Regions from separate parts of the Anaerobacillus alkaliphilus genome, predicted to be linked through region 2. Evidence: predicted binding sites of a transcription regulator. Region 2 holds the regulator's gene; each other region holds the start of a gene.
The links. The regulator LexA, encoded in region 2, represses DNA repair genes until DNA is damaged. The targets are predictions, from matches to a motif close to CGAACATATGTTCG.
Positions count from the first base shown of each region.

Region 1 (6,799 bases), on a different contig from region 2:
ACTTGATCTTGATGCAGCTAAAACCTGGATGCAGGGATTGGTCGGCATCGAGAGGTTGGACGAGGGTCCGATGAAGGTGGGAAGTGAGTGGAAGGAAACGAGAAAGATGTTCGGGAAAGAAGCTACAGAACATTTTGAAGTTGTTGAACTCACGGAACCAGACAAAATTATACTTCGCTGTGATGGGTCGAAAGGCACCACCGGCAAAGGGGAATTTGTGTTTACATACATATTAGCTACAACAAATAACGCTACTGAGATTACCTTGAACGGAGAGATTAATGGACTGACTGGTTTCTCAAGATTTATCGGTAAATTGATGGTAGGAACCTTTAAAAAAGCTTGTGCCAAAGATTTAGACGCATTAATTACCCATTTGGAAAAATAAATCACTACTAGAAATGCATTCCCCTCAACGGGAATGTTTTTTGTATTTCCCACTTGCATTCACTCGAGCAATCTGATAATATCGTTTCATAGCTAATGATTATGAAAATTTGAAGAGGTGATGCGTATTTATTCATATAATAACGATGGAGAACTGCTTCCGGAAGAAATAGATACGATCAATCGATTGATGAACATCCCCCTTGATTCGTTAAATCTTGAGGCAATAGCTGTTGTCACGAATATTTATCGTGTTGCTCAAGGATTACGTAATAAAATGGAACAAAAGGTCTTATCTGAATATGGCTTATCTTGGACAGCCTTCTCCATGCTTTATGACATGTGGATAGGGGATTCTGTTGAAACCAAAAAATTAGCTGAATTAGCTGGAGTTTCAAAAGCCACAATAAGTAATATAACGAAAACTCTTGAACAAAAAGAGCTATGCTACAGAAAAAACGATCCTAGGGACAGAAGGGTTACGTACGTGGCTTTAACCCCAAAAGGAAAGCAAGTCATGGAAGCACTATATCCAAAGTTTCATCAAAACGAAGTAGAGATTGTTTCTAGTCTAACAATTGATGAGCAAAAAAGGATGACAACTTCTTTAAGAAAAGTTATTCGTGACAATGATTTTTAATCTTATATAAAAATGCAAGGACGGGAAATCCAGTAGTAGTTATCTCCCTGTTTTAGAGAGTCGATGGTTGGTGCAAATCGATACAAAGATAACGCGAATTACATTCCCTGAGCTTTCTTTGTGTAACCGCAAAGAACGGACGAACCGTTATTCGTTAAAGTGGAAGGAGTCTCTCCTTCAATTAGGGTGGTACCGCGTGCAAATTTCAACCACGTCCCTTTTTGGGATGTGGTTTATTTCTATTTATTTTACATGAGGAGGAAACGAAAATGAGTAATTTTATCGAACAATTAAATGATGAACAAGTAAAAGAAGTAAAGAGGCAAATGGCAATTTACAGTCAAGGCGTCCAAGAAATCATACCGTTTGAAGACCTAGAAAACAAAGTCGCAAAATCTATTTTAACGAATACGCCTTTAAAAATAAAATTAGGTTTGGATCCATCCGCTCCTGACGTTCACTTAGGGCATACGGTGGTATTAAACAAAATGAGACAGTTTCAAGAAAATGGTCACGTCATTCAATTGATTATTGGTGACTTTACTGGAAAGATTGGTGATCCAACAGGAAAGTCTGTCGCGAGACAACAGTTAACAGATGAAGAAGTAAAGCATAATGCCAAAACGTACTTCGAACAATTTGCGAAAGTGATTGATATGGATCAAGTCGAATTACATTACAATTCTCAATGGTTATCAAAACTAAACTTTGAGGATGTCATCCAACTCGCAGGGAAAATAACAGTAGCTAGACTTTTAGAAAGAGACGACTTCGAAGAAAGAATTGTCATGGGTAAACCAATTTCGCTTCATGAGTTCTTTTACCCGTTAATGCAGGGCTTCGATTCAGTTATGTTAGAATGTGATCTTGAACTCGGTGGTACGGACCAGCATTTTAACATTTTAATGGGAAGACATTACCAAGAAAAGTTCGGTAAAGAAAAACAAGTGGCGCTACTCATGCCTTTATTAGAAGGTCTTGATGGTGTCGAGAAAATGTCTAAATCAAAGAAAAACTACATCGGGATTGATGAAAGCCCACAAGAAATGTACGGAAAATCAATGTCAATTCCAGACCAGTTGATGAGCAAATACTTTGAGTTAATTACTGATTTTACTCCTGAACAAATTCAAGACATCAAAGCTAGGTTGACCTCAGGGGATCTTCATCCCCGTGACGCAAAAATGTTACTTGGGAAAACGATCGTCAGAATGTACCACGGTGAGGTAGAGGCAGAGAAAGCTGAGCAGAACTTTATTGCCGTTTTCCAACAAGGCTCAATGCCAGATGAAATCCCAGTGGTAGAATGGAAGGGCGAGGCGGACATTTCCATTGTTGATCTTATTGTTCAATTAAAGTTGTTAAGCTCTAAGAGTGAAGTGCGAAGAATGATTGATAATCGCGGTGTTCAATTAAATGGTGTAAAGGTAGAAGATACTCAATTACAAGTGACCATCACTGACAACCTCATTGTTCAGGTAGGAAAACGTAAATTTGTACAACTGAAATTCTAGGAGCGAAGGAATTGCTATGGGTAATGCCAAAGAAGTACTGAAACAAACAGCCGATGATATAACGGATACGCCTGATAAGAACGGCCTTTATAATAGCTTTAAAAAATACAAGTTAATATAAAAAAAATCGACAGGTGCCTGGCAACTGTCGATTTTTTCATTAGTTTACTTTTACTATTGCATATGGCCCTTCAGCTACTTCAAATTGGTTAACTAAGGTAAATGTAGCTTGATCAACAATCGAGAACAAATGATCATCAACACTGGTTATATATAAGTTGTTGTCATCTCCACGAAGATAATTAGGATTTTCCCCAACAAAAATTTGGTCAACCACTTCGTTGCTTCGTAGGTCAATCTTATACATCTGATCCTCTCCATGACAAACGGTATATAGGAAGGAATAGGTTCGATCGACAAAGAAATCTACGGGCATGACACCTACAATTATTTCAGAAAGTTCCTCACCTGTCTTGGGATCGTATGCATGGATGCTATTATTTATCACTCCATCACCCCCATGCCCACCAACCCACAACATATCATTCACTACCACAAGCCCATCTGGTTTTCGGCTTGAGGTAGGAAATTCTAAAACTACGTTTAGCTTATCTAGATCAATAACAGAAATAGAATTACTTTCTGAATTTATCACAAACAATCTGTCATCATCAGCAGTCATTTCATTTGGATACATACCGACATCAATACTTGCCTTAATTTTCCGGTTGCTCATATCAATCACATGGACCTGGTTTTTAAACGCATCGGTAATGTAAAGAAAGGGATCTTTATAAAAAAGAGAGGTAATTCCTTGATTGACATTTAAAAACGGCTTTACGCTACCGTCTCGAAGATTAATTCTAAGTAGAAATTTATTGTTAATGCTTGCAGCGATTATGTCAGTTTCACTCGTTTGGACCATATCAGTGATTCCATATGAAATAGCATTAGTGAAAACATTCCCGTTATCAGCATCAATAAACGTGAGAAGATCTTCCTCCTGATGTGACAAAACAATAGGATGTTCTATCTCGGGCAATTGGATACGGTTAGTTTGGCAACTGGTTAACACAAATAGTAGTATTACTAGTAAAAAGTGTCTCATCTTTGTCTTCATTTGGTCCTCCTTTATACATGCATTACCTGTTTAGCTTCTTAAAAAAATTGGAAATTATGTACTTTGTACTTTATCTTGCACCGGCTCTACTGTTTTTCGTATAGATATGTAGCAAAAATTGGCATGATAAAACAAGAGGTGAAATAGTTGAAGAGAAGTAAAGCTAAAACGATTCAGATTTTTCTACCTGACGGAAATCCTAGAGGGGTAAAAATTGCTGGTGTGACGAATCGAACTGTTCAAGCAATTTTAATCCCTAGAAACTTATTAAAAACGGTTAAAGATAGAAGTGAAGTAGACAATGTCTCCTTATACTTTTTGTTTGGTAACAATGAAGAAGAGACTCGTACTGAAGCTTATATCGGAGAAGCAGAGGTAGGATATGAGCGACTAAAGCAACACCATAGCAGTAAAGACTTTTGGAAAGTGGCCGTACTAGTCGTGACGAATAATATCCAAAATCAATTTACAAAGGCCGATGTTAAGTTTTTGGAGCACCTTGCCTACAAGGAAGCTGTCAGTGCTGGTCGCTATGCGATTAACCAAACTCTCCCCACAAATCCCTTCATTCCTGAGTGGAGACAAGAAGACTTGTTTGATATCTTTGAAACGATAAGCTTATTGTTAGGTACACTAGGCTACCCGATATTTGAAAGCTTCCGTGGGAACACTGAAGAAGTCCTTGAAGACGATGAGGAGCTTTTTTATTGTACACGGAGAGATACCGAAGCTTTTGGCAAATGGACAGATGATGGCTTTGTTATCTACAAGGGATCTAAAATGTCTAGTAGTGCTTTGCCTGGATTCGAAAATAAGCTAGAAAAACATAATGAAAAAATAGAGAACTTTCTTCAAGAAGGAATATTAGGAAAAGAAAACGGCAGATACATCTTCATGAAGGATCAACCGTTTCCAACTCCTTCTGCAGCATCCACTTTTGTTCTTCAAAGTGCTAGTAACGGCTGGACAGACTGGAAAGACAAAAGCGGCAAGACGTTAGATGAGTTAAAGAGAAAGCAATTGTAGAAAGAGTTCAAATATTCTTTTTGAGCTGGATACCGAACATTCTTTCTCTACACCACTTGAAAACAGAACAAACGTTCCTGTATAATGATATTGTCAAAAGGAATAAAAGAGGTGACAAGATGACGATACGCGATAGAGGAAATATTAAATGGACTTCAATGATGCTGCCAGAACACGTTGCAATGGTCAGAGAAATTTATGCTAATCAGTACAAGGTAGCCAAACCACAGCTAGACGAACAGGAAATTGAGGAGCTCGAACGGGTGATCGGTGAGGGGATGCGTGAGCAAGCAACATTAGTGTTTACGTATTGGAGTAATGGTTATTACAAAACGTTCATGGGGAAAGTATATGGGTTTAATCAAATGAGACAATCACTAAAGATCCTTGATCAATTTGGAGATCGGGTAGAACTGAAGATGTCGGACCTCATTGATGTAAGAATTGGGGATTGATCATTCATTCTTGCTCAATTTCTTCATTACTATTAGAATTAAGATATATTTATATATGAGGTGACCATTTTTGCCATACGATTTTTCAAATTATTTAGTGATAGGAATTTCTTCGCGCGCGTTATTTGACCTGACAGAAGAAAGTAAGATTTTTGAAACAAAAGGATTAGAGGAATTTACAAAATACCAAATTGAAAATGAAGACAATCCGTTAAAACCAGGAATCGGCTTTAGTCTTATTAATGGTTTACTTCGTTTGAACACTCTTGTTAATAATGAGAGAAAAACAGAAGTCATTATTATGTCTAAAAACAATCCAGACACGAGTTTACGTATTTTTAACTCGATTGAACATTACAATGTTGATATTACAAGAGCAGCACTAACGAGTGGGAGGTCATTAGTCCCTTACTTAAAGGCATTTAATGTAGATTTGTTTCTATCAGCAGATGAAGAAGACGTTCAAGATGCGATTGATTCAGGAATAGCCGCCGGGCTTATCTATGAAAGTAGCGCTTCCTATGATGAGGAGCCTTTAAAAGAAATAAAAATAGCCTTTGATGGGGACGCTGTTCTTTTTTCAGATGAATCCGAGAAGATTTACAAAGAAAAAGGGTTAGAAGCGTTTGTTGAGCATGAAAGGATTAATGCAAGAAAACCATTACCGGAAGGGCCATTTGCTAAATTGTTACGAACGTTGTCTTTTTTGCAAAAGGAACTGAAAGAAGATAACCCGATTCGAACGGCACTCGTCACGGCGAGGAGTAGCCCAGCCCATGAAAGAGTTATTCGTACGTTACGAGCGTGGGGAATACGAATTGATGAAGCGTTTTTTCTCGGGGGTGCTCCAAAGAAAAGTATCCTAAAAGCATTTGGTGCTCATATTTTCTTTGATGATCAAGAAATTCACTTATCAAATAATGAAGTGCCTTCTGCAAGAGTTCCTTACAAGACAGAGGGTAGGGAAGTAAAATAAATGAAAGGCATGTCCCTAAAATGGAGGGACATGCCTTATTTGATTAGGCACCTATATGTTCACCTAGCTTCTGAAACTCTTGAACATAGTTTCTGCCTTTCTCTTTTGCCTGATATAGCGCTTTATCTGCTTGATTTACTAGCATTGGGATCGTCGGACAATCCGAACTCAACGTTAAACCAACCGTTGAAATACCAAAACTTGAAGTAGCTATCACTTGCTTCCCTTCTAGAAAAATTGTGTTGCTAGAAACAGTGTTGCGGATCAAATTAGCCACTTCAAGAGCAACTTGTCCGGTTGTGTGTGGCATAAAAATGACAAACTCTTCACCACCATATCTTCCAATAACATCTGTATCTCGTAAACATGATTTTGTCACATCGATCACATGAGTAATGACATGGTCTCCAGCCTCATGCCCATACGTATCATTGATTTTTTTAAAGTGGTCAATATCAAACATGATAAACGAAACAGTCGCTCCTTGCTGCTTTAGGTCATCAAAAGTCTGTTCTACTTTTTTGAAAAAGAACGTTCGATTGAACACTTGAGTTAGACCATCAATACTCGCTAATTTTTCAAGTTTTTCTTGTAGGAGAACTCTTTCTGACACATCAATAAAGGTAATGATTTTGCCCACAATAGTTCCTTGCAGCAAAACGGGAGAAAAACGGATATGAT
Region 1 covers NZ_QOUX01000047.1:347,778-354,576, forward strand. Annotated here, with positions in the region: gene DS745_RS22085 (SRPBCC family protein) at 1-388, shown strand, start outside; gene DS745_RS22090 (MarR family winged helix-turn-helix transcriptional regulator) at 509-1,027, shown strand; T-box leader at 1,036-1,249, shown strand; gene tyrS (tyrosine--tRNA ligase) at 1,297-2,541, shown strand; gene DS745_RS22100 (hypothetical protein) at 2,558-2,662, shown strand; gene DS745_RS22105 (YncE family protein) at 2,702-3,661, opposite strand; gene DS745_RS22110 (GIY-YIG nuclease family protein) at 3,809-4,687, shown strand; gene DS745_RS22115 (YolD-like family protein) at 4,807-5,142, shown strand; gene DS745_RS22120 (5'-nucleotidase) at 5,213-6,118, shown strand; gene DS745_RS22125 (histidine kinase N-terminal 7TM domain-containing diguanylate cyclase) at 6,162-6,799, opposite strand, start outside.
Region 1: a site for LexA is predicted at 4,721-4,734, ahead of DS745_RS22115 (YolD-like family protein). Genes of this name have one in related genera too.

Region 2 (6,799 bases):
TTAGATGGAATTAAGAATAAGCTTACTCCTCCTCCATCAACAGATCGTAATATCTATGTGATGAACAAAGAAGAGCGTCTAGAAGCAGGTATCAATGATCTTCCTGCAACACTTAAAGAAGCTTTAGAGAAATTGAGAGCTAATGAAATTATCACAAGCGCGCTTGGAGAGCATGCATTAGAGCACTTCTGTGAAGCTAAAGAGATTGAGTGGGATATGTTCCGCACACAAGTTCACCCTTGGGAGCGCGAGCAATATATTACTAACTACTAAGATATTTTAATAAAAGAGGCCAGTCCCTATTAATGGGGCTGGTTTCTTTTACATTATAGGAAAGTATATAATTTCGACTTAAATATTGTTTAGCTCCAGGCGCCATCTGCTCCTGCGATTACTCGTCGCAAAGGGGCGACGGAGTTAATTCGAGGATGTTCTTGGCTCGAGGTCAAATAACCTGACCGAAAAAAAGTGAAAGAGCGCACTTTTTTCGGTCAGAACATTTGCTTGTCGCCGATAGGCGGGCGCCTTGCGCTTTTCTTATTTTAACTCAGGAAATTGGAGTGGTCTCCTTTTTTTAGAAACATGTGATATGATAATAACTAAATTTATTGATTAGAGTAGAGGTGTAAACATGAAAACAATTTTAGTTGTGGGCGGTGGAATTACAGGTTTGTCTGCTGTGTATGAGCTACAAAAGTGGAAACGAGAAAAGCAATCAGATACTCGTTTAATCCTAGTTGAGGCGGGAGAAAAGCTTGGGGGTAAGATAAAAACAATCAGAAATAATGGATATGTTATGGAAACAGGTGCAGATTCCATTGTTGCCAGAAAAGGTTTAAATATGTCTGTGATTAAAGAGCTTGGTCTAGAAAATGAAATTGTTTACAACGCAACTGGTCGGTCGTTTCTATATGGAGATGGAACGTTGAAAGCAATACCTGCCGATACGATCTTCGGTATACCTACTAGTGTTGAGTCCTTAGCTAAGACGTCACTTGTATCACCTGAGGGGAAAGTTGATGCGTTAAAAGATCTTTATTTGAGGAACGAGACTTTTACAAAAAATGATTCGATAGGTGACTTTCTCGAATATTTTCTTGGTAAGGAAATGGTTGAGAAACAAATTGGGCCTGTATTGTCGGGTGTGTATTCTGGAGATATTAAAGAATTAACAATTTCCTCCACGCTCCCTTACCTCATCGACTATAAAGAGCAATACGGAAGTATCATAAGAGGTTTTGAAGCAAATAAGGAAAAATTCCAAAGTGGAAGTGGTAAAAAGTTCTTTTCTTTTAAAAATGGGATGGATTCAATCATTGACGCATACGAGAGCCACTTGCAAGAGGTAGAAATTCTAAAAAATCAACGGATAACTAATATAACTAAAAATAATGAACGTTATTGCGCTCATTTAGTAAATGGAGAAATGTTAGAGGTTGACTCTATAATTTTAAGTATCCCACATGCGTCAGCGCAAGCATTATTTTCCGATGAAAAAATTAAAGAAGATTTTTCTAAATTGAAAAACAGTTCGTTAATTAGTATCTATCTAGGGTTTGATGTTCCAGATAGTGTATTGCCAGCGGATGGTACCGGTTTTATTACTATTAATACAGATGAGTTATCATGCAATGCTTGTACATGGACGAGTCGTAAATGGCTACATACTTCTGAAAGTGGTAATTTACTAGTGCGTCTGTTTTATAAAAGTAGCCATCCTACTTTTCAAACATTAAAGCAGATGGACGTGACAGACCAACTGACCATAGCGCTTAATGATATACAAAAAAGTCTAGGAATTACTGCTAAACCAGTTACATACGAAATAACTGATTGGGTCGAAAATATGCCAAACTATGAAATTGTACATCCTAAGGTTGTTGGAACTTTAGAGAGTGACTTTAAGGAAAATTATCCAGGTGTTCTATTAGCAGGATGCTCGTATTATGGTGTGGGAATTCCTGATTGCATTGAAAATGGACAAGAGATTGCGAAACAACTGATTGGGAGCCTATCAGATAGCTAATATTCATAGAGGGCATAACTATAAAATATATGGAGTTTTTGTCAAAATATATAGAAGTTTGTCACATTTTGCATTATAATTTTGATAGATGAAGTTATGGGGAAGTAGAAAAACATCTTTCGAAAGAGAAAAGAGATGAACCAAACATTTTTTCGGTTCGTCTTTTTTTATCCCGAAATAACTATCCTTGTGAAATGTAGGTGAACATCAATGAGTCTAGACATAAATCTGTTTATAAAGAAGCTATGGATGATTTGTATCGGAAGTTCCATTAGTTTAACAGCCATATATACCATTTGGGTTGGCTCTTTTGATATCATTTATTATCAGTTACTAAGTATTATGTTACTTGGGTATTTACCATTCACTCTCATCTATCGCAAATTTTCACCGATGATACAAAGGTATCTCCTCTTTATAAATATGTGCGTAGTGATTGTTGCTCTGACATGGTTTACTCCTTTCGCTAACCAGATTGCAGTTATTTTCTTACCGTTATTTGCTACGCTATTTAAAAATCGTAACGTTTTTTATGGAACCAGTGTTGCTTCAATTTTGATCCACTTTAGTTTAAATTCTATGGCTGGCTATTATGATCAACGTTTTTTATTTGAAATCGTCACTGAGCTTTCGTACATTATTTGTTATATTGTCGTTCTCGGTGTTTTTGTAAATATGATTGTAGATAGTTCTAAGCAAGCGTACATGTTTGATAAGACAGTGAAAACCCTTATATTAGCAATCGAAACAAAAGATATGTATACACGAGGTCATTCAATTCGTGTATCTGATTACGCAATGATTATTGGTAGTAACATGAAGAAAAAAGGCTATAAAGTAGATTTAGATTTATTGCGAATTAGTTCTCTTATTCATGATATCGGAAAAGTATATATTCCTAATGATATACTAACGAAAAATGGAAAGCTTACTTTGGAAGAGTATAAAACGATTCAAAAACACTCTGAATTCGGTGCTAATTTAGCAAAAGAACTAGAATATCCAAACGAAATTGTCAGTGATATATTGTATCACCATGAAAGGTACGATGGAAAAGGCTATCCAAGGGGGATTAGTCAAGATGACATTCCGTTACATTCAAGAATTATTGCACTTGCCGATACCTTTGATGCAATTACTACTACTCGATCCTATAGAAATGCTTTTACATTAGAAGAAGCCAAGGATATCATTATCGAGGCTATGAATACACAGTTTGACCCTATTTTACATGAGGTTTTTCTTGAAATTTATCCGTCACTAGTTACTTACTATCATCAGAATGTTTCATTAGAAGCAAAGAATGAAATTAGTTATTTAGAAGTCATGAATAAAAGATAGCTGGTACAACAAAAGGGGTTAGTCACTGGTGGCATTTTTAAGTATTGTAATATCCCAAGTGAATGGTATTTTCCATCTTAAAATTAACTTAACTATAGTTATAAAAGAATGTACTAATATTATACTTAAGCTAACTTATTAGTATGAAATGATATCTATTTGGATATATTAATAGTGGTTGATAAGTCACGAGCATTTGCCTTTAGGGGCAAGTGCTTTTTTCCATGTACACTAAAAAAGAACCAACCTAAGTTGATTCTTCTGCTATTAATAATGAAGGTACCGTATTTAATGTACTGAACGAAAAACACCAATAACTTTTCCTAAGATTGCGCAGTTTTGTAGAATAATAGGTTCCATTGAAGAATTCTCAGGCTGAAGTCTAATAAAGTCTTTCTCTTTGAAAAAGCGTTTAACCGTCGCCTCATCTTCTTCTGTCATAGCTACAACGATATCACCATTGTTGGCAGTTTGTTGCTGTCTTACGATAACCATATCTTTATCAAAGATACCGGCTTCAATCATACTATCACCTTGAATGACAAGGACGAACACTTTGTCATCGCCAACGAATTTCTCTGGAAGTGGCAGATAATCTTCTATATTTTCGTAGGCAGTTATAGGCTCACCGGCAGTAACTTTACCGATAATCGGAGCATAGGTAGTATTCGGAGAAGTAGGTTCAAATTCATCTAATTTTAAATCTAATATCTCAATTGCTCTTGGTTTTGTGGGGTCTCTTCGAATAAACCCCTTTTTCTCGAGTCGAGATAAGTGTCCGTGAACAGTGGAGCTAGATGCTAATCCTACTGCTTCACCAATTTCTCGCACCGATGGTGGATATCCCTTTTTGCGAACTTCATCTTTTATGTAATCTAGTATTTCTTGCTGACGCTTCGATACCTTATTCATTATGTAGCACCCCATTTTATCTTATCTTTACCATAAATTATACTGTACTCTCTTCAAATATGCAAACATAAGTTCTAAAAACTATTGACTAGAACGAGTGTTCTGTTTTATTATAATAGAGAACAAATATTCTTATTTATGGAAGTGAGTGTTTATAATGTTTAAAATTCAAAAAATTTCATTTCAAGATATAAGCTATGTGGCTATATTTGTAGTGTTAATCATCTATCTTTTAATGTCTGTGAGTGTTTCTGCACAGCCTGAATTTGAAGAATTAATAGAAGTGGAAGTCTTATCTGGTGACACACTTTGGTCTATAGCAAGTAAACATACAGAAGGAATGTCTATCCTTTCCTACATAACTATATTAAAGAGAGAAAACAATCTTACGAGTGATCATATCTATCCTGGTCAAATTCTTCTTGTTCCTCAGTTAAAAAGAAAGGAGGAATTCGTTAGAAATGAAGGCGATTATTTATTGTCGAGTAAGTACTAATAAAGAAGCACAATCTTCTTCTTTATCTAGACAGAAGGAAGAATTGATCCATTTAGCTGAAGAAAATGGCTTTCCTATCTATAAAGTAATAGAGGAAAAAGCTAGTGGTTACGAAATAGAGAGAGAAGGCATCTTTGAATTGTTAGAGGATTTTAAGGATAAAAAAGCAGAGGTATTACTAATTCAGGATGACACCAGATTAGGGAGGGGAAATACAAAGATAGCCCTCGTTCATCAGTTAGTAAAGTATCAAGTTAAAATTCGAACAATCAATGATAAAGGTGAGTTGAAACTGTCAGAAACTGATACTTTAGTTCTTAATATTGTTAGTATTGTAGAAGAATATCAAAGAAAGCTTCACAATATTAAAATTAAACGTGGAATGAAGAAGGCGATTGAAAATGGCTATAATCCCAGTGAAAACCTAGGTGATGTACATGTAGGAGGCCGTTTAAAGAAAGAAATTCCATTGGAGGAGATTATTCGCTTAAAAACGATGAAACTGACATTTAGAGAAATTGCAGCTACTCTAAGGGGCTTTGGGTATGACGTTTCGAAAGCTACTGTTCATCGTCGCTACCAGGAATATATAAACGCTGAGGATACAAAGGTCTCGCCAAAATAAAGAATCACATATAAAGTCTTAGATTAATCTCTTAAGGCTTTTTTTCTTTCTTAAAAATATAATATTCGATGGAACTTACGAACAAACTAATCAGAAAGGTTGAAAACGTTGGTTTGTTACTGTAAATTTTACTATAGGTCTAAACAATAGATGGAGGATTAGTAAAATGTTATCAAGTGAAAAAATAAAGCGGATTAACGAGCTTTCAAAAAAAGCAAAAGCAGGAAGTATTACAATGGAAGAAAAGCAAGAACAGCAGCAACTGCGACAGGAATACATTCAAACGTTTCGATCTTCATTTAGCAGTCAATTACATTCAATTAAAGTAGTTGATGAGGAAGGTAATGATGTAACACCGGATAAATTAAAAGAAAGTAAACAAACAATTGATCGTAAATTAACTCATTAGTAAATAGTCGACAAAAATTCACCGTTTTTACCATAGATATCCTTGTTAATTTTATAAAAGAGGTATATGATGAAAAACGAATAATGTTAAATGAGGAAGAGAAAGGAAGATCTTATTATGACGGTTCACGTTGATGAATTAGCAATTAATACGATACGTACATTATCAATTGACTCTATTGAAAAAGCAAACTCTGGTCACCCAGGGATGCCTATGGGTGCTGCTCCGATGGCTTATGCACTTTTTGCCAAGTATATGAATCATAACCCTAGTAATCCTAATTGGTTTAATAGAGACCGTTTTGTTTTATCAGCAGGACACGGTTCAATGCTTTTGTATAGTTTATTACATCTTTCTGGGTACGACCTTACTCTAGAAGATTTACAAAGCTTTCGCCAATGGGGGAGTAGAACTCCTGGACATCCTGAGTATGGTCATACTCCAGGTGTAGATGCGACAACTGGTCCTCTAGGACAAGGGGTGGCAATGGCTGTTGGGATGGCAATGGCTGAAAGACATTTAGCTGCAAAATATAATAAAGAAGATTTACCAGTGGTTGATCATTATACATATTCTATTTGTGGTGATGGTGATTTAATGGAAGGTGTGTCTGCGGAAGCTGCTTCTCTTGCAGGACATCTAAAGCTAGGTCGTTTAGTTGTGCTATATGATTCAAACGATATTTCACTTGATGGCGAATTAAATCGTTCATTTAGTGAAAGTGTTGAAGATCGATATAAGGCATATGGCTGGCAAGTCATCCGTGTTGAGCAAGGAAATGATATTACTGAAATAAATAAAGCTATTGAACTTGCGAAGCAAGATGACCGTCCAACATTAATTGAAGTAAAGACTACAATTGGTTATGGCTCTCCTAACAAAGGTGGAAAGTCTGCTTCTCACGGTGCTCCACTTGGTAAAGATGAAGTAAAACTTACGAAAGAAACATATAAGTGGACATATGAGAATGAGTTCCATGTACCAGAGGAA
Region 2 covers NZ_QOUX01000046.1:204,075-210,873, reverse strand. Annotated here, with positions in the region: gene glnA (type I glutamate--ammonia ligase) at 1-273, shown strand, start outside; gene hemG (protoporphyrinogen oxidase) at 632-2,026, shown strand; gene DS745_RS16225 (HD-GYP domain-containing protein) at 2,237-3,367, shown strand; gene lexA (transcriptional repressor LexA) at 3,656-4,279, opposite strand; gene yneA (cell division suppressor protein YneA) at 4,437-4,775, shown strand; gene DS745_RS16210 (YneB family resolvase-like protein) at 4,741-5,400, shown strand; gene DS745_RS16205 (DUF896 domain-containing protein) at 5,567-5,809, shown strand; gene tkt (transketolase) at 5,927-6,799, shown strand, end outside.

Region 3 (6,799 bases), on a different contig from region 2:
GCTTTTTGTTAGCTGGCTTTTGCCAACTTTTTAACAGGTTTTTTATATTGGTAGACGAGATCAATTACCTTTGTGGATAACCATTGGCAAAAAATTGCTAGTAGAATAATTTTCCAATCCTTAATGACAGAAATGAGCAAGAATATAGATGTATTAATATAAAACATTGATTTTCCTGGTGCTTTGCCCCGATATTTTTCAATAAGTAAAGCAACAATCGCCATTCCCCCAGAAGAGGCACCGTATCTAAATAAAAATCCTACACCAAATCCAAAGATAATAGCTCCAATAACTAGATCTGCAAATAAAGATTTTCCCATAGCAGCTGAGAGATTGCTAGTTTCCAAAATTGAAATTGTTAGTGAGGTAATTGTTATTGCCGAAATTGTTGCTACAGCTTTTCTCCAACCTAACCATTTAAATGCAATAGCCAACACCAAAATATTAAATAACCATAAGGCAACCCCTAATGGTAAATGAAGAAAATAGTTTAATAAGATGGCAATACCTGCTGCTCCACCAGAAGGTATGTCATGAGGAAAAAGAAACATAGCCATTGCGAAGCCTTGAAGAAAAGCTCCAAAGCTAATAAATATTCCGGATTTTAACGTAAATTCAGTCATATTCCACACCTATTTTCAGGAAAAACCTGAATAGCGAATGCTACTCAGGTTTTTTCTCATCTTCTTTCCGATCTTCCCATATATCAACGATTGTACCGTCTTTAGCTGTATCAATGATAAATGAGCCGTTACTGTAACGGTCACTCGGTCTAATTTGATCAGAAACTAGTGCATCTTCAACGCCCTTATCTGTTTTCAAATAGAAAACAGTTTGATTGTCTGCTTTCCGTAACGAAATCAAGCGATGGGGGTTACTCTTTAGCTCTCGGAGCATAATTAATCCTCTCTTTGCTCGAGAGGTTTTTTCAAATTCAGATACGTTCATTTTCTTATATGCCCCACGTTGTGTGAAAGCAAACAAATGAGTTTTTTGATCTTTATTTAACGTAAACCCACTGATGACCTCGTCTTCTGGCTTTAAGTTAATGCCTTTCACTCCGGAAGCTCTTTGTCCAACAACACTGATTTCTTCTTCATCAAACCATAATCCATACCCAAAAGCAGTAGCAATAAAGACATCTTTCTTTCCGTCGGTTAACTCAACATCGACAACGACATCGTCTTGTTTTAGCTTTAAGGCCATTAATGGTTTCGAATATCGCTGTGCTTGATACTCACTTAATGGCGTTCGTTTGGCCATCCCTTGCTTCGTAAAGAATACTAAGAATTGGTCTTCAGTAAATTCTTTAATCGGCATAGCTTTAAGAATTTCATCGCCACGTTCAAGTGGGACGATATTGGCTACATGCTGCCCTAGATCTTTCCAACGAATGTCTGGGAGCTGATGAACTGGGATGAATAAGTAATTTCCTTTCATCGAGAAAATTAACAACGTGTCTGTCGTATTCGTTTCAAATTGACCGATGACACGGTCTCCTTCTTTCATTCCGGTTGGTTCGCCACTTGAGGCAGTAAACGAACGTATGCTTGTACGTTTGACATACCCCTCTTTTGTAACAGTTACAATCACATCTTCAGCAGGTACCAACACTTCTAAATTGATCTTGATTTCCTCAATCTCATCTTCAATTACAGTGCGGCGCTCGTCGTTAAATGTCTTCTTGATTGTAAGTAAGTCTTTTTTAATTACAGCAACAAGCTTTTTCTCGCTATTTAAAATTTCTTTTAGTAGCGCAATTTTCTTATCGAGCTCATCACTTTCCTTTTGCAGGATCGTAACGTCTGTATTTGTTAAGCGATAAAGCTGTAACGTAACAATGGCTTCTGCTTGAGGTTCCGTAAATTCAAACTTACTAATTAAGTTATCTTTTGCGTTACGCTTATCTTTTGACGCACGGATCGTTTCAATCACTTCGTCTAAAATGGATATGGCGCGAATTAACCCTTCAACAACATGCTGACGTTCTTCGGCTTTTCTTAGCTCATACGTCGAGCGTCGAGTGATAACTTCTTTTTGATGGTTTACATAAGCTGTTAATAGCTGCTTAAGTCCCATAAGGACTGGACGCTTATTAAAGATCGCAACCATGTTAAAATTGTATGTTATTTGTAGATCCGTATTTTTATATAAGTAATTTAAGATACCTTCTGCATCAGCATCTTTTCTCAATTCGATAACAATACGCAATCCTGTGCGGTCTGTTTCGTCACGAACTTCCGCAATTCCCTCGACTTTTTTATCAAAGCGAATTTCGTCCATTTTTTTGACGAGATTTGCTTTCACAATTTCATAAGGAATTTCGGTAATGACAATTTGTTGTTTTCCACCACGGACTGATTCAATCTCAGCTTTACAGCGAACAACAACTTTCCCTTTACCAGTTTCATAGGCATTACGAATGCCATCGACCCCTTGGATTATACCCCCGGTTGGGAAGTCTGGACCTTTAATATGCTCCATTAGTTCAGATAACGTACAGTTAGGGTTCTCCATTTGGAGGATCGCTGCATCAATGACTTCACCTAGTTGGTGTGGTGGAATGTCTGTAGCGTACCCAGCAGAAATCCCAGTAGACCCGTTAACAAGTAGATTAGGAAACATCGCTGGTAAAACGACAGGCTCCATTTCTGAGTCGTCAAAGTTAGGAATAAAATCAACGGTTTCTTTTTCAATATCTCGAAGCATTTCTGATGCGATGGATGACAGACGCGCTTCTGTATAACGCATTGCTGCTGGTGGATCACCGTCAATTGAACCGTTGTTACCGTGCATTTGGATTAGACCATAACGAACCTTCCAGTCTTGACTCATCCGGATCATCGCTTCGTAAACGGAAGAATCACCATGAGGGTGATAGTTACCGATAACGTTACCGACGGTTTTCGCTGATTTACGAAACGGCTTATCAGATGTATTTCCTTCTTTATGCATCGCGTATAAAATTCTGCGCTGTACTGGTTTTAACCCATCCCGTGCATCAGGTAATGCGCGTTCTTGAATAATGTATTTACTATAACGGCCAAACCGATCCCCGATTACTTCTTCTAAGGGGAGGTCTAAATATTTATCGGCAGATAACAAACTTATTCCTCCTCATGTAAGGTCAAATTTTCATTTTCTAAGATGTTCGTTTCCTCGTCTAAACCGAAGGCAACGTTGGCTTCAATCCACTTACGACGTGGCTCAACTTTATCCCCCATCAGTGTTGAGACACGACGCTCAGCACGAGCAACATCCTCTATTTTTACACGGATCAGTGTTCTTGTTTCAGGATCCATTGTTGTCTCCCAAAGCTGTGTCGCATCCATCTCTCCTAGACCTTTATAGCGTTGGATTATATAGCCTTTACCGACTTTTTTGATAGCCTCTTTCAGACCACTTTCATCCCATGCATACTCAATGACTTCTTTCTTACCGCTACCTTTACTCACTTTATAGAGTGGTGGAAGTGCAATATACACTTTTCCAGCTTCGATGAGCGGTCGCATATAGCGATAAAAGAAGGTTAATAGTAACACTTGAATATGAGCTCCATCGGTATCGGCATCTGTCATGATGATGATTTTGTCATAGTTGATGTCTTCAACCGTAAAATCAGCCCCAACATCGCCACCAATGGCATAAATAATGGTACGAATTTCTTCGTTCTTCATAATATCCGCAAGCTTGGCTTTTTCTGTGTTAATAACTTTTCCTCGAAGCGGTAGAACAGCCTGGAATTTTCGATCGCGTCCTTGTTTGGCAGAACCACCTGCAGAGTCACCCTCTACTAGGTAAAGTTCGTTCGCTTGAGGATTTTTTGATTGTGCTGGTGTAAGCTTTCCGCTTAATAATGCATCTTTTCGCTTCGCCTTTTTTCCACTTCTAGCATCTTCACGAGCTTTTCTTGCGGCTTCACGAGCTTGAGCAGCTTTAATCGCTTTTTTTATCAATAACGAGCTAATATCAGGGTTTTCTTCTAGGAAAAATGATAGTTGCTCACTCACTACTGCATCTACAGCAGATCTTGCTTCTGTTGTTCCTAGCTTGCCTTTTGTTTGTCCCTCAAACTGAAGCTTTTCTTCAGGGACACGAACAGAGACAATCGCCGTAAATCCTTCACGAATGTCTGAGCCATCAAGGTTTTTATCTTTTTCTTTGAGGAGCGCCATTTTTCTCGCATATTCGTTAATAATTCTTGTCATCGCTGTTTTGGCACCAAGTTCGTGCGTTCCACCGTCTTTGGTACGAACGTTATTTACAAACGAGAGTACATTCTCGGTATAAGCATCGTTAAACTGAAATGAAAACTCTACTTCTATTCCTTGGTTCTTTCCTTGGAAAAATGCGACAGGATGTAGGGTCTCTTTATCTTCGTTTAGGTACTCGACAAAGGCTTCGATCCCGTTTTCATAGTAAAATACTTCTTGTTGATCGTCTTTACCAGAACGAGTGTCCTTTAATGTGATTTTCAAACCTTTTAATAAAAACGCAGCTTCGCGTAAACGTTCCGTTAGTGTTTCAAAATTATAAGTTGTGACTGAAAAAATCGTTTTGTCAGGTTTAAAGTGGATTGTCGTTCCTGTTTTTCGAGTCGTTCCTATTTTTTCAAGTGTTGTAACTGGCTTCCCACCGTTTTCAAAACGTTGTTTAAAAACAAAGCCGTCACGTTTAATCGTTACTTCTAACCATTCTGAGAGTGCATTTACTACTGAAGCACCTACTCCATGTAGTCCACCACTCGTCGAGTAACCACCTTGTCCAAATTTTCCCCCAGCATGTAAGACTGTTAAGATTACCTCAGGTGTTGGTTTGCCCATCTTGTGCATTCCTGTTGGCATCCCACGTCCTTCGTCTTCAACGCTAATACTATTATCTTTATGAATTGTTACTTTTACTTCATTTCCGTAGCCAGCTAATGCTTCATCGACAGCATTATCGACAATTTCATAAACGAGGTGATGTAAACCTCGTGAGTCGGTACTACCAATATACATCCCTGGGCGTTTTCTAACTGCCTCAAGTCCTTCTAATACCTGTATGGCATCATCGTTATATTCGAATTTTTCTTTCGTCGCCAAATAGTTGGACTCCCTTCGTAACTACGTTAACCATGTAAGACGTTATATCTTCACTAAGTGCCTATTCGAGAGGCAAACGGGAATAAGGTTTTATTATAATGTAGGATACCTTATTAGCCTCATACAGATTACATCAATGAGGCTTTGTAACAGTACACAGGTACAAAAACTCAGTGATGTAGTCTTCGTCTTTCAGAATTTTTTCGTAGTTGTCATAATATTCTTTTGTTACGGTTTCATATAATAACAGTTTCTAGTATTTTAACTATAGTACGAACAATCGTTTCTATCAATAAAAACTTATAGAGATACGTAAGAGACACTGTCCTTATTTACAATACTGCTTAAATCCTTATTTTTCAAGCTTGTTTTTCCATATAAATAGAAAAATCCCTCTTAATCACAAAAAAAGTTAAGGGGATTTTCCTATTTTTTATCTTTTTACTCAAAAGCTTTTCCTAGTAATTACCTGATTTACAGATATTATTTTGTAAGCGCATGCTCAACTTTAATGCAACGATCCATAATTACGGTCATCCCGTGTTCTTTTAAATAATCATACGCTTCTTCATTTTCAACACCGAGCTGTGCCCAAAACACTTTTGCGCCAATTTCGACAGCTTCTTTGGCAATCTCCGGAAGAAATTCACTTCTTCTGAAGACGTTTACGATGTCAACCTGGCCTTCTATGTCTTTTAGGGTTGGCACCGCTTTTGCACCAAGGGCCTCATCAATGACTGGATTTACAGGTATTATTTCGTATCCAGCATTTTGCATCGCTTCAGCGACCATGTAAGAAGTACGTTCTGGATTGTTCGATAAACCTACAACAGCTATTCTCTTGTTTGTTGCTAAAATCTCTTTAATTTCGCTACGATCAGGATTTGTGATTGCCACTTCTTTCACCTCTATATATGAATTAGTTACAGATTTATTTTACCTTTTTTTGGAGGGGGATGTAAAATGTAGAATGTAGATTGAAGAATGGTGATTTATAAATTGAAAAAAGAGTGTTCTGTTGCGCTCGAATCGGCGATGAAATTGTAAGGGACTGGAAAACTTATGATCGGTTTAGAGTGAATCGGCGATGAAATTGTAAGGGACTGGAAAAGTTATGATCGGTTCAGAGTGAATCGGCGATGAAATTGTAAGGAACTGGAAAAGTTGTGATCGGTTTAGAGTGAATCGACGATGGAATTGTAAGGGACTGGAAAACTTGTAATCGGTTCAGAGTGAATCGACGATAAAATTGTAAGGGACTGGAAAAGTCGTGATCGGTTCAGAGTGAATCGACGATAAAATTGTAAGGGACTGGAAAAGTTGTGATCGGTTCAGAGTGAATCGACGATAAAATTGTAAGGGACTGGAAAAGTTGTGATCGGTTCAGAGTGAATCGACGATAGGATTGTAAAAGACTGGAAAACTCGTGATCGATTCAGAGTGAATCGACGAAGTAATTGCAATAGACTGGTAGACTCATCATCGGTTCAGGGCGAATCGACGATGTAATTGTTGGCAGACTACCCGAAAAGTTATTAAAAAACCAAACAGAGCCTCTCTCAGCTCTGTTTGGTTGATACATACTATTCTTTTTTCAATACATCAGCTAACGCTTCCCAGCTTTCGGCATTAGTAAAGAACCGGTTCCAAGAGGCTACTCCTGCCAAGTTATAATCATGGACCATCTGCCCGCGTCTTGCGATGGAATCCGCATT
Region 3 covers NZ_QOUX01000047.1:488,343-495,141, reverse strand. Annotated here, with positions in the region: gene DS745_RS22750 (YitT family protein) at 9-623, opposite strand; gene parC (DNA topoisomerase IV subunit A) at 664-3,105, opposite strand; gene parE (DNA topoisomerase IV subunit B) at 3,108-5,084, opposite strand; gene DS745_RS22735 (CoA-binding protein) at 5,568-5,981, opposite strand; gene DS745_RS22730 (glycosyl hydrolase family 18 protein) at 6,668-6,799, opposite strand, start outside.
Region 3: a site for LexA is predicted at 5,358-5,371, ahead of parE (DNA topoisomerase IV subunit B). Genes of this name have one in related genera too.